Regions from separate parts of the Shewanella sp. N2AIL genome, predicted to be linked through region 4. Evidence: predicted binding sites of a transcription regulator. Region 4 holds the regulator's gene; each other region holds the start of a gene.
The links. The regulator LexA, encoded in region 4, represses DNA repair genes until DNA is damaged. The targets are predictions, from matches to a motif close to TACTGTATNNNNATACAGTA.

Region 1 (3,203 bases), on a different contig from region 4:
CCCTCATCCGTTGGCCGTGCGGTGGTCATGGTGCCAATTGGTATGGCGTTAGCTGAGCAAGTCGGTTTTGCTCGTGGTAGTCATGGGCGGATAGGCATTGCGACCGCCTTGGCACTGGCGTGTAACATGCCCAGTTTTGCCGTGTTGCCCGCGAATATTCCCAATATGATATTGGCGGGTTCCAGCGAGAATCTATTCAATATCCATTTTGGTTATACCGAGTATCTCTTACTGCATTTTCCAATCCTTGGTTTGCTCAAATCGATATTGATTGTGGCGCTAGTCGTCTTCCTATTTCCTGCAAAAATAGATGAAAATCGACCTGAAAGCGTTATTGAAACAGAAGCTTATAATCTTGGTATGCAAAAGAAAGTCACAGTATTACTTGCGATCACTTTACTGTTTTGGGTGACAGACTCACTGCACGGGGTCAATCCGGCGTGGGTTGGACTGACCACCGCTATCTTGTTATTGCTCCCCAAATGGGGAGTGCTTGAGCCTAAGAGTTTTAATAGTTCGGTGGATTTTGCGACCGTCATTTTTGTCGCGGCGGCCTTAGGTCTGGGAGCATTGGTCAATCAATCTGGACTTGGCACTGCGCTAGGTCAATTGTTCAGTGAATGGCTACCATTGCAGCAAGGGGCATCGTTCCTGAATTTCATGTCGTTATCGCTGATGGGGACGCTGACGGGATTAGTGGCAACGGTTCCAGGTGTGCCGACAGTGTTGTCCCCCATGGCGGCAGATTTTGCCAATGCAACTGGCTTCTCCACCCCTGCAGTATTAATGACGCAGGTGATCGGTTTCTCAACCGTGATTTTTCCTTATCAGGTTGCCCCGTTGATTTTGGCGATGCAATTATCCCAAGAGCCCTTAAGCAAACTACTTAACATCACCTTACCGCTGGCGGCAATCACTCTAATTGCACTTATCCCACTGGATTATCTGTGGTGGCTATGGCTCGGTTGGATTAACTAAATTGCGTTAGCTAAAGCGGGTTAACTAAATTAAATTGACGAAACACTCACCCTTGGCGGTATTGACGCCGCCAAGGGTGCTTTAGAGCAGCCATCATCAATTATCCAGCACTCAACACTCATCACTCTACAGCGCATACAATCAGCACACAGCTTAAAACAAGTGCATCTTTGCGCTTGGATCGATAACACAACTGTCCCCACATAAATTATTTCGATAAGTTTCATTGTTAGACTATACTGTTCATACGTACAGTATATTGTGATTTATTATGATGATCCTAGGCCGCTTCGCCAAACATACCCAATATCGGCTCTCGCTATTTAGCTCCTTGATTGCCGCAGGATTTCCGTCACCTGCCCAAGACTATGTAGAACAAACATTAGATCTCAATGAGTTATGCATCAAGCACCCCGCCGCCACGTTTTTTGTCAAAGTCCAAGGGGATTCGATGATCGAAGCGGGGATTTTCTCCGGTGATATTTTGGTGGTGGATCGCTCATTACAGCCGGCCCACGGAGATACCGTTGTCGCAGCAGTCAACGGCGAGTTTACTGTAAAGCAATTGCAACTGCGCCCTGTGGTGCAATTACTGCCACGTAATGCCTTATTCTCCCCGATTGCCATCAATGATGAGTCTGAGTTAAACATCTTTGGGGTGGTGACCAACGTGGTGAAAAAGCTCAAATGACGCCCTCATTATTCGCCCTCGTCGATTGCAATAATTTACCTACACAGGTGGTATCAGCAATAAATCTGGAAAGGTTTGTGTGATAAGGCTTACTAGCCTTTTCCAGAAAAATAGTAATTTTTAGCTATTTTTCCTAAAACTTGAGTTTTGATGTTATCAGTTTCCAGAAAATTAGTCACTTCTTTAAGGCGTGCTTTCAATGGAAGGAGTGCAGATGTCTTTCAGCATCAAACTGCCCCAAAGCTTGCTAGCATTTATTTAGTGAATCGAAAATTGACGAACTATTTGCCCTAACAGTTCTTATCGATGAACCTTATTTTTAGTGAGTCTTCATGAATAAGCGGAACTGGATGGGTATACAGTCATATTTAAATTTAGATGTTTTTGAGTGTTTTTACACTCATTAGTTTGCGCGTTTATCCAGCCTAAAATTAACAAAACTCTTTAAAATCATTTATATATACTTTTCCAAAATTAGTTAATAGGTTTGGAAAACGCGCATGCGCGTTTTTCCAGATGGTGTATTTGATAGAAAGCTGATAAGTTCTTTGCATACAGGTAGTTAACTGTGCGCGTTTTAACTGGTCCAACGAGGTAAACGCGCATGCGCACTAATAAAATGTTAGCTTCCCTAGCGTAAAACTGTGCTACAGGGAGTAATCATCATTAAGGAGGAACAAATCTATGGTTGCTGTTTACTTTGTGATCGCTGCATTTCTATATTGGCCTTTTAGAAAGTGGGTTGCTACTGCTGAGGCGCCAGCCATATCAGCCTTGCTGTGGCCATTAATGGTTGTATTTTTTCTTGGGGTATTGATTATCTCCCCATTTATCAAAAACAAAGACTAGGGGTATAGGAATGTTCTCAAAATCAGTTTTTCCGTTTCTTGGGGTTGTAATTGGCGGAGTAACAGGAGGTATTTGGGGAGCTATTGCCGGCTTTTTTATTGCGGCAATTCTTCATGGAATCATTCGTGGCATGTTTATGCGTGCTGCTCTACACGAAAATAAAACGGATTTAGACGCTCTTGTAAGTAAGGCAGAAAATGACCCAGAAATTGCTGCCAAAATTCACCAATTAGCCGCTTTAAAAAGAATGGAGAATGTCCATAACTTATATAAATCAGGTCAAGCTATGACGTCTTTACCGGCCGATGAACAGCAAGCTTACGTTATCATGCTTGATTTCATGCAGAAAACCTCAACCGAAAGTGGGGAGGTAGATCAGTTTAACGAGTTCTTAAATATGGTGAAAACAATCCACTTTAAAGGCAACTCTATTCTAGGGTCTTACTTGAGGCAAGTAAGTTAAGAATGTGTGAAATAGCGAAAATAGTAAATGCGCTTGCCCCTTTACTGGCTGCAATAGCGGCAGTGGCTGCAGCAATTGCAGCATTTAAAGCTAATGAGATATCTGGCGCACTTAAAAGGTTACAGAAAAATACCATACTGAATCAGAGAGAAATTCAATTACTAAACCGAGCGCTAGAGTTACTGAAAATATACGAAGTTTGGTGCACTGATAATGGCGCTG
Region 2 (3,203 bases), on a different contig from region 4:
AGATTTCGGCGAGTTGCCGCATCGAGCACTATGCTATCGGTTTGATTGAAGCGGGTAATGGCATTGATATGGGGCAGGGCTGTGCGCTGTGTGTCTTTGACATATTGCATTAAGCAACCCGCAGCTTGCAGTGATAAACGTGCATCTGCAATACCAAAACCATGCAAGTCTTTCGTGCCAAACTGAGTCAGTAGTAACTTGATGCTAGTGTCGTAATCAAATTCCCATTCAGGGCGACGACGTTTACCTTTAAAACCGTTTAGTAGACCTAGTTCGCCAAAGTCTTCACTGTAGAGAATTTCAACGGGATTAGTGCGTTGCAATTCAGCTTCTAATGACTCTCGCGTCTCGAGCTCGGCAATCACAAAACGCCCGGATGAAACATCCAGAGTGGCATAACCAAAACCGATTTTACCTTGATAAACCGCTGCCAATAGATTGTCTTGGCGTTCCTGCAGCAGGGCTTCGTCGGTTAAGGTGCCAGGCGTGACGATACGCACCACTTTACGCTCAACTGGCCCTTTAGAGGTTGCTGGGTCGCCAATTTGTTCACATATCGCAACCGATTGACCAATTTGAACTAATTTCGCAAGATAGCCTTCCACAGCATGGTAAGGCAGTCCCGCCATAGGGATAGGATCGCCACCACTTTTACCGCGCGCCGTGAGTGAAATGCCTAACAGCTCAGAAGCACGTTTAGCATCGTCATAAAACAACTCGTAGAAGTCACCCATGCGATAAAACAGCAACATGTCGTGATGTTCTGCTTTCATGGTCAAGTACTGACGCATCATAGGAGTATGTTTTTCTAAATCATCGGTATCAATTACATTCATTAAATCGTTATCGTCCGTTGTGACTGCCGTGGTTATGTGGGATTAAGCGCTATGGAAGCAGAAGACTGCTGTACAATTTTTAGCTAAAAAGACCACGCAAAATTTGCTGCGCCAATCTTAGCAATAATTTACCGAAAATTGAGCCCTTGATGACGGATATTCGTCAAAGGGATGCAATATCCGATTTGATATTCGCTAAAACCTTAGCCATATTAAAAAATCCCATTAGCTAAAAATAATTCAGCCATAGGTCTTGATACTGTATGATTGTACAGTATACTAGTCAGCAGAATTAAGACAAAAAGCGCGGCTTTTTGAATTACCCGTTTGTAAATTGAATATTACTTTTGACAGCTTAAGGCTTGTCTTGATGAGGGAACTGGAATGAAGGTCGATCCAAATAAAGAGAAAGCACTTGCTGCGGTATTGATCCAAATTGAGAAACAATTTGGTAAAGGCTCCATCATGAAGCTGGGCGAAGATCGCTCTATGGATGTTGAGACCATTTCTACCGGTTCTCTGTCTCTGGACGTTGCTTTAGGTGCTGGCGGTTTGCCAATGGGTCGTATCGTTGAGATCTATGGTCCTGAATCATCAGGTAAAACGACACTGACTTTAGAAGTGATTGCCGCAGCGCAACGTGAAGGTAAAACCTGTGCCTTTATCGATGCAGAGCATGCACTCGACCCTATCTATGCTAAAAAATTGGGCGTAGATATTGATAACCTTCTGTGTTCACAACCAGATACCGGCGAGCAAGCGCTTGAGATTTGTGATGCATTAACTCGCTCAGGCGCTGTTGACGTTATCGTCGTCGACTCAGTGGCGGCATTAACGCCTAAAGCTGAAATCGAAGGCGAAATTGGTGATTCTCACATGGGCCTAGCGGCACGTATGATGAGCCAAGCTATGCGTAAACTTGCTGGTAACTTAAAGCAATCTAACACCTTACTTATCTTCATCAACCAAATCCGGATGAAGATTGGTGTGATGTTCGGTAACCCAGAAACGACAACCGGTGGTAACGCGCTGAAGTTCTATGCTTCTGTTCGTTTAGACATTCGTCGTACTGGTGCCATTAAAGACGGCGATGAAGTTGTCGGTAACGAAACTCGCGTTAAAGTGGTGAAAAACAAGGTTGCAGCACCGTTCAAGCAAGCCGAATTCCAAATCCTTTACGGCCAAGGTATTAACCGTACTGGTGAGTTAGTTGACTTAGGCGTAGCCCATAAGTTGATTGAAAAAGCGGGTGCTTGGTACAGTTATAAAGGTGATAAAATCGGTCAAGGTCGTGCTAATGCGGGTAAATATTTGACTGAAAACCCAGCCATTGCTACTGAAATTGACAAGACATTACGTGAGTTACTTTTGAGCAATCCTAGTGCACTGGCTGCTAAAGATGATGCTAGCACGGAAGATAATGTTGATTTAGAAACAGGCGAAGTATTCTGAGTCAGTCAGCCCGTCAAATTGCGGTCGCGCTGTTAGCGCGCCGCGATTATTCCCGCTTACAAATCCACGATAAATTGCTCGAAAAAGGTTTCGAACTGAATGATATCGAACCTGTGCTCGATGCATGTGAATCCTCCGGTTTTATCAATGATAATCGCTATGCTGAACTGTTGGTCCGTAGCCACATTAGTCGAGGTCACGGTGCCATCCGCATTCGCCAAGCGATAGCGCAAAAAGGCCTGTCTAAAGATTGCATTGAAGCGGCGATAACCAATAGTGATTGTGACTGGTTTGAGCTAGCAAAAGATAAAGCCACTAAAAAATATGGAATTCCCCGCGTAACAGAAGTGAAGGGCTCTAAAGCCCGGGATCTCATCGCGAAGGAAAAGGCCAAACGAGTGCGGTTTTTAATGGGCCAAGGCTTTAGCTACGATCAAATCACTTATGCGTTAGATTCAGATCCCAATGATCTCGACGACGATTATTAATCGCCTTAATTCATCGATTGCGATGTAACCTTAAGACTGCAAAAGCTTCTTTAACAAGTCCTCAGAAAATCTCCTCTAAAATGTCATCAAATGGGCTTTGTTGCTTTCGTTCCCGACACTTTACCCACTTGCTCAAATACTGTACTTTTTGCACCTAACCCGCAGAGTCTGTCATTGTCCTTTATTATTGCTGTTTGGCCTCTAGCCACTCTTATGTGGGCGATTCACGCTAAAATATTAAATTCCTGATGTGCATATCACCAATCAAGGCTGGTCGTCCTTCCTCAGTCTGCTTATAATGCTGGGCAAATAGAAATACGGCTAGCCTAAGGCGTAGCTGGTAATGCTTACCCAATTCAGGATGATTTCATGTATCAAACTACAGCAGAGCTTAGAAGCGCTTTCCTCGAATTTTTCCGCAGCAATG
Region 3 (3,203 bases), on a different contig from region 4:
CTCGCCATTTGGGATCTCTTTAGCCCACAACGGCAACTTAACCAATACAGTCGAATTAGCCGAAGGGCTGATCAAAAAACGTCGCCATGTGAACACCACTTCGGATTCTGAAGTGTTGCTCAACCTGTTGGCTGACGAACTGCAAAAAACCACTAGTTTGACCCTGACGTCGGAAGAAGTGTTCGATGCGGTTGCTAACGTACACCAGCAAGCTCGTGGTGCCTACGCGGTTGTGGCTATGATTATCGGTCAAGGCCTAGTCGCGTTCCGTGACCCATTTGGTATTCGTCCTCTGGTGTTAGGTAAGCACGAAACGCCAACGGGTACTGAATATATGGTCGCTTCTGAAAGCGTGGCACTCGATGCCGTCGGTTTTGAAGTGATGCGTGATGTGGCGCCAGGTGAAGCGATTTACGTGTCAATTGATGGTCAGCTGTATACCCGTCAATGTGCAGCAGAACCTAGCTACGCCCCTTGTATCTTCGAATTCGTTTATTTTGCCCGTCCAGATTCGACGATCGATAAAGTGTCTGTTTATGCCAGTCGCGTAAACATGGGCGCTAAGCTTGGCGAGAAGATTAAGAAAGAATGGTACGATCACGATATCGATGTGGTGATCCCTATTCCTGAAACTTCTTGCGATATCGCGCTAGAAATTGCCCGTTGCATGGACTTACCGTACCGCCAAGGTTTTGTGAAAAACCGTTATATTGGCCGTACTTTTATCATGCCGGGTCAACAGGAACGTAAGAAGTCAGTGCGTCGCAAGTTGAATGCGATTAACACTGAATTCAAAGGCAAAAATGTCTTGCTGGTGGACGACTCTATCGTTCGCGGTACGACGTCTGAGCAAATCATCGAAATGGCCCGTGAAGCGGGTGCCAAGAAAGTGTACTTTGCCTCTGCCGCGCCGGAAATTCGTTTCCCGAACGTATATGGTATCGACATGCCAACGTCAAACGAGTTGATCGCCCATGGCCGTGATGCCGATGAAATCGCCAAGTTAATTGGTGCCGATGGCATTATTTTCCAAGACTTACCTGATTTAATCGAAGCAGTAAGAATGGAAAATCCAGCGATTAAACGTTTCGAAACCTCAGTTTTTGATGGTCATTACATCACTAACGATGTAGATCAAGCGTATTTAGATCACTTGACGCAACTGCGTAATGACGATGCTAAAGCGGATCGTAACAAAGATATCGGTACTAATTTAGAGCTGCATAACGTTTGTCACCCATAAGGTGAAACGTTAGGCGGATAAAAAGCCAGTGGTAATGTCACTGGCTTTTTTTATGGATTTTTTCTGAATTGGTAACCGCCACTTGGGAAAGGTGCCGCGATTAGGCGAGGGGAAACTTTTCTGAGTGTTAGTTCTCGACATCCGCATGCGAGGCTGCAGATTTTTTTAAGACATAGGTTCGTTGCTTATCCCCAGATCCACAGCAGCATCCACACCCCGAATAAGCTGCTTAAGCTATGGCGGGTGACTTGGTGTTTTAGCAGTAGCGATAAGCTCACCGCAATGGGCATTACTAGCATGAATCCCCAAGCTAAAGGCATGTCGATGATTTTCATTTGTCCCAGCCAAGTGTTGGTGAGCATACTTATGGCGAGTAACATTAGACTATGAAATAGCACTAACTGATTAAATCTTAATATCAATGCCGGACTGATTGTCATCGTCTGCCGTGCATTTATTGCAAACTGCCTCATAGCTACTCCTCTAAAATTTAGTGTATTCTAGTAGTTGTTGAGAACTATTCGCAATTGAATTTACACTTTAGCTTTGGTATTTAAGCTCGGTTTGTCACAGAAATTTGCACTCAACGGGCGTTTGGGCTAAATTATACTGTAATTATATCCAGTGCTTGGTGTTTGTATGATCCTCTATATCGCTGAAAAACCTAGCCTAGGGCGGGCCATTGCCGATGTATTGCCTAAACCCCATAAAAAAGGCGATGGATTTATCGAAGCCGCCAATGGCGATTGTGTGTCTTGGTGCGTAGGTCACTTGCTCGAACAAGCAGAACCTGATGCCTATAATCCTGAATTTAAGTCTTGGAAATTCGAGCACTTGCCAATAGTGCCGGACAAGTGGCAACTAAAACCTAAGGCCGCAACCCGTAGCCAACTCACAGTGCTGAAACGATTAGTCAAACAAGCCAACACGTTGGTCAATGCGGGCGATCCCGATCGTGAAGGGCAGTTACTTGTGGATGAAGTGATTGCCTATCTTGGCGTGACGGGGGATAAGCTACATCAAACTCAGCGTTTACTGATCAGCGACTTAAACCCACAAGCCGTAAAACGGGCGCTAACGCAGCTACGCAGTAATCGCGAGTTTATTCCTTTGTCCACATCGGCCTTAGCCCGTAGCCGCGCCGATTGGCTCTACGGCATGAATATGACCCGCGCTTATACCATCCAAGGTAAAAAGGTTGGTTATCAAGGCGTATTGTCCGTCGGGCGAGTGCAAACTCCTTTACTCGGGCTAGTGGTGCGCCGTGATGAAGAGATTGCCAATTTTCAATCTAAACCTTTCTATGAAGTGCTAGCGCATTTGGCGACCGAAAAGCAGGAAACCTTCAGCGCTAAGTGGCAACCCAGCGAAGCTTGTCAGCCGTATATGGACGAAGAAGGGCGAGTACTAGCCAGAGGGTTAGCACAAAATGTGGTGAGTCGCATCAGTGATAAACCTGCCTTAGTGACTCAATTAGTGGCTAAGGACAAGAAACAGAATCCGCCTTTGCCCTATAGCTTATCCGCGTTGCAGATTGATGCGGCAAAACGGTTTGGCATGAGTGCTAAGGATGTGCTCGATACCTGCCAGAGTTTGTATGAACGCCATAAACTCATTACTTATCCCCGCTCCGACAGCCGTTATTTACCCGTCGAGCAACATAGTCTAGCGCCGTCGGTTCTTAAGGCGATTAGCAGCGGTGCCGCTGAGTTACTGCAAGGCGCCGATGCCCCCGATCCACGGCTTAAATCCAAGGCATGGGATGATAAAAAAGTGGATGCCCACCACGCCATTGTTCCAACCGAGAAGACGGCTAACTTATCCAGTTTGAGTCAGCGTGAGAGGCAGTTATATCTTCATGTGGCCCGCCAGTACTTAGCCCAGTTTTATCCGGCCTATTGTTACAGTGAAACCACGGTACAAGTGACAATTGAGGGCGGCTTATTTAATACCAAGGCGC
Region 4 (3,203 bases):
AGATCAAAATGATAAATGGCAGAATCGTCCAAGCGATTTCAACTTTAGTGCTTTCGTGAAAGTGCGACGCGACAGCGCCTTTGGATTTTCTGTGGTTGATCATGGCGTAAATCATCACGCCAAAGACCACAAGGCCAATGGCGCAGCAGATATACAAGATGGTCATGTGCAAGTGATAAACCTTGCCACTGATCTCGGTTACGCCAGGGGTCATGTTGAACCGCATGTCCGCGGCGGCCAACGGTGGTGCGAATAACACCACGAGTAAACAATACAACAATTGCTTCACAAGACTTCTCCTCTGCCAATTGCGAATAGCAACTACAAAGAAGAGCAACACAGTAAGTCTCAACTCTATGCAAACTCTTCAGTTCCCAAAAAAGCGTTTTTGACTTCAACGTGCGTTGGCGGCTGTTACTTTTAATTAAGTATTGTTACTGCTGGTATTAGCCACGCTGGCACATACGACTGAAATAAATCTGTTCTCTATTTTTAGTGGCATTTTGAACTCGATTACGGCTCGATTTATTTGCCACGGGCGGCGATATATCATCGCCGACTAAATCAACCATACTTGCTGTTTAAATATTGATCAAGATCACTTATTTATCTAATTGTCTGAAAAATTGCCAAAAAAAAGCCTCACATTCATAGGCGAGGCGGCTTTCAAGGTAAAAAATAAATGAATATTTAATGTACAGCGCTAAAAAAAGATTGTTGGCCGAAGAGATTGCCTTGCTCAATGCGTACGTCGCCGTGTAAGTGACTGTTTACGTCTTCAAGCACTATACCCATGGCGCGGGCACTTTTAGCCACGATTTGCAGGCGACGATTATCGCGTGCATCCAGTGATTGGGTCCAAGTAATAACTGCACTGGACGTACCACTTGTTAAGGCTTTTTCCATTGCCCACAGGGTTTCGACTTCATCTTTAGCGTGCACCAGCAAGACTCTGTCCATACGCACGCCTGCATTGGCGAGCATTTGTTTGTAGCCAATGCTCGGTGGGTTGATGAGCACTAACCAACGACCCTGTTGGCTTAACTGGGCGAGTTGCGCACTCAAATGGATTAACTCTTGGCGGCCTTGAGTCTTAGTTGGCATGCAGGCGATAGGTGCATGGTGCCAGTCATAGTCGGCATCACGGACTTCATCGAGCCACAAGCCCGGATGGCGGGGTGCATTGCCAAGTAGTTTGTTCATAGCCAATCTCCATTACGGATCACACCGACGGCGAGTCCTTCAATTGTTAAACTTTGATAGCCTAAATCCACTTTAATCGGGGAATAGTCTTCATTTTCGGCGTGTAGATAGACCACATTACCTTTTTTTTCGAAACGTTTAACAGTGACATCGTCGTCGACTCTAGCGACAACCACTTGACCATTTCTAGCTTGTTGTACTTTATGAACAGCCAGCAAATCTCCTTCGAGAATGCCAATATTCTTCATGCTGTCGCCTTTAACCCGCAGTAAAAAATCGGCGGCGGGATGGAACATGCTTGGGTCGACTTGGTAGTACTGTTCAACATGTTCTTGGGCGAGAATAGGTTCGCCAGCGGCTACTTGACCGATAAGCGGTAAACCTGTTTCAGTTACTTCTTCGACTTCCGCAGTCAGACGAATGCCCCGCGATGTGCCTGGCATGATCTCAATGCAGCCCTTTTTCGCCAACGCTTTAAGATGCTCTTCAGCCGCATTGGCGCTCTTAAAACCTAAACGGGTCGCGATTTCTGCCCGAGTGGGTGGCATGCCAGTATCGGCAATATTTCGTTTAATTAGCTCTAAAATTTCAGCTTGGCGTGGCGTCAAAGGTCTCATGGTGTTTCCTGTTTTTCTATACAGTTACTGTTAGTATATACAGTATTATTTGCAGCGCAAGTATTAACCACTTTTTAGCTATGTTGGAGAGAATTAGCGAATATTACCCATAGTCTGGTATTCTACCGGGCTAGTAAACGTACTTAATTGCATAAGAATAATGCCTAAACACGACTCTCTTTGGTTGAAATCATTACGCTGGATCCAAAAACACTTAGTGCACACTATTGTTGTGCCTCAGGATCCCTTTGCCGATCTGAATCTGGATGCCTCCAGACCCCTTGCTTATGTGATGAAAACGGAATCGCTGAGTGACATCGCTGCCCTGAGCGAAATTACGGCTAAGTTAGGACTGCCGAGCCCCTATGAGCCTTTAGTGGCAAATGGTGTAATCGCGCCTCGGGTTGTCTGCCTTCAAGGGCGTAAGCCGCTGTTTGGTGAGCGTGCGGGTAACGAGCCTTTCCTCGAATGCTTTATGCGTTTATTGGCCGTGCATAAGGAACGCCCTGAATTAGACATTCAACTGGTGCCCGTAAGCCTATATTGGGGCCGCACGCCAGGGAAAGAAGACGACACTATGAAGGCGGCTGTGTTTGAGCGGGAAAACCCGACTTGGCTGCGCAAATGCTTGATGATTTTATTCTTAGGTCGACATAACTTCGTACAGTTTTCAAATGCGGTATCTCTGCGATACATGGCCGACGAACACGGCACTGACATGGGGATTGCCCATAAATTAGCGCGGGTCGCGCGGGTGCATTTCCGCCGTCAACGTAAGGTGATGACAGGGCCTGTGCTGCCAAATCGCCAAGCATTGTTTCATTCGCTGCTCAAATCCGAGTCGCTGCGTAAAGCGATTCAAGAAGAAGCGGCCAACAAAAAGATTTCTGAGACCCAAGCGCGCGAGACGGCTATTGAGTATCTCGATGAAATCGCTGCCGATTACTCAGATAGTTTAGTGCGTATTGCCGAGCGTTTTTTAACTTGGTTGTGGAACAAGCTTTACAGCGGGATCAACATCAAAGGCGCCGAGCAAGTTCGCCAGTTGCACCATGATGGCCACGAGATTGTCTATGTGCCTTGCCATCGCAGCCACATGGATTACCTGCTGTTATCGTATATTTTGTATTATCAAGGCATGGTTCCGCCGCACATTGCAGCCGGTATTAACCTCAACTTCTGGCCCGCGGGGCCTATGTTCCGTCGCGGTGGTGCCTTCTTTATCCGCCGTAGTTTTAATGGCAACAAGCTGTATACCGCAGTATTCCGTGAGTATTTAGATCAACTGTTTGCGAAAGGTTATTCGGTGGAATATTTCTCCGAAGGCGGCCGCTCACGTACCGGTCGTCTATTGGCGCCAAAAACCGGCATGATTGCTATGAC

Region 1: the regulator LexA is predicted to act here: its motif matches at 1,216-1,235, upstream of umuD (translesion error-prone DNA polymerase V autoproteolytic subunit).
Region 2: the regulator LexA is predicted to act here: its motif matches at 1,094-1,113, upstream of recA (recombinase RecA).
Region 3: the regulator LexA is predicted to act here: its motif matches at 1,851-1,870, upstream of MO387_RS10870 (DNA topoisomerase III).

The regions. Positions count from the first base shown of each region.
Region 1 is NZ_JALBYT010000018.1:1,879-5,081, reverse strand. Features, by position in the region: gene MO387_RS11935 (SLC13 family permease) at 1-978, shown strand, start outside; gene umuD (translesion error-prone DNA polymerase V autoproteolytic subunit) at 1,253-1,669, shown strand; gene MO387_RS11925 (hypothetical protein) at 2,529-2,981, shown strand; gene MO387_RS11920 (hypothetical protein) at 2,984-3,203, shown strand, end outside.
Region 2 is NZ_JALBYT010000002.1:209,853-213,055, forward strand. Features, by position in the region: gene mutS (DNA mismatch repair protein MutS) at 1-836, opposite strand, end outside; gene recA (recombinase RecA) at 1,221-2,288, shown strand; gene MO387_RS02620 (regulatory protein RecX) at 2,363-2,776, shown strand; gene alaS (alanine--tRNA ligase) at 3,146-3,203, shown strand, end outside.
Region 3 is NZ_JALBYT010000015.1:62,313-65,515, reverse strand. Features, by position in the region: gene purF (amidophosphoribosyltransferase) at 1-1,243, shown strand, start outside; gene MO387_RS10875 (hypothetical protein) at 1,429-1,716, opposite strand; gene MO387_RS10870 (DNA topoisomerase III) at 1,883-3,203, shown strand, end outside.
Region 4 is NZ_JALBYT010000013.1:92,646-95,848, reverse strand. Features, by position in the region: gene coxB (cytochrome c oxidase subunit II) at 1-289, opposite strand, end outside; gene MO387_RS09945 (SulA-like leucine-rich domain-containing protein) at 691-1,203, opposite strand; gene lexA (transcriptional repressor LexA) at 1,200-1,820, opposite strand; gene plsB (glycerol-3-phosphate 1-O-acyltransferase PlsB) at 1,981-3,203, shown strand, end outside.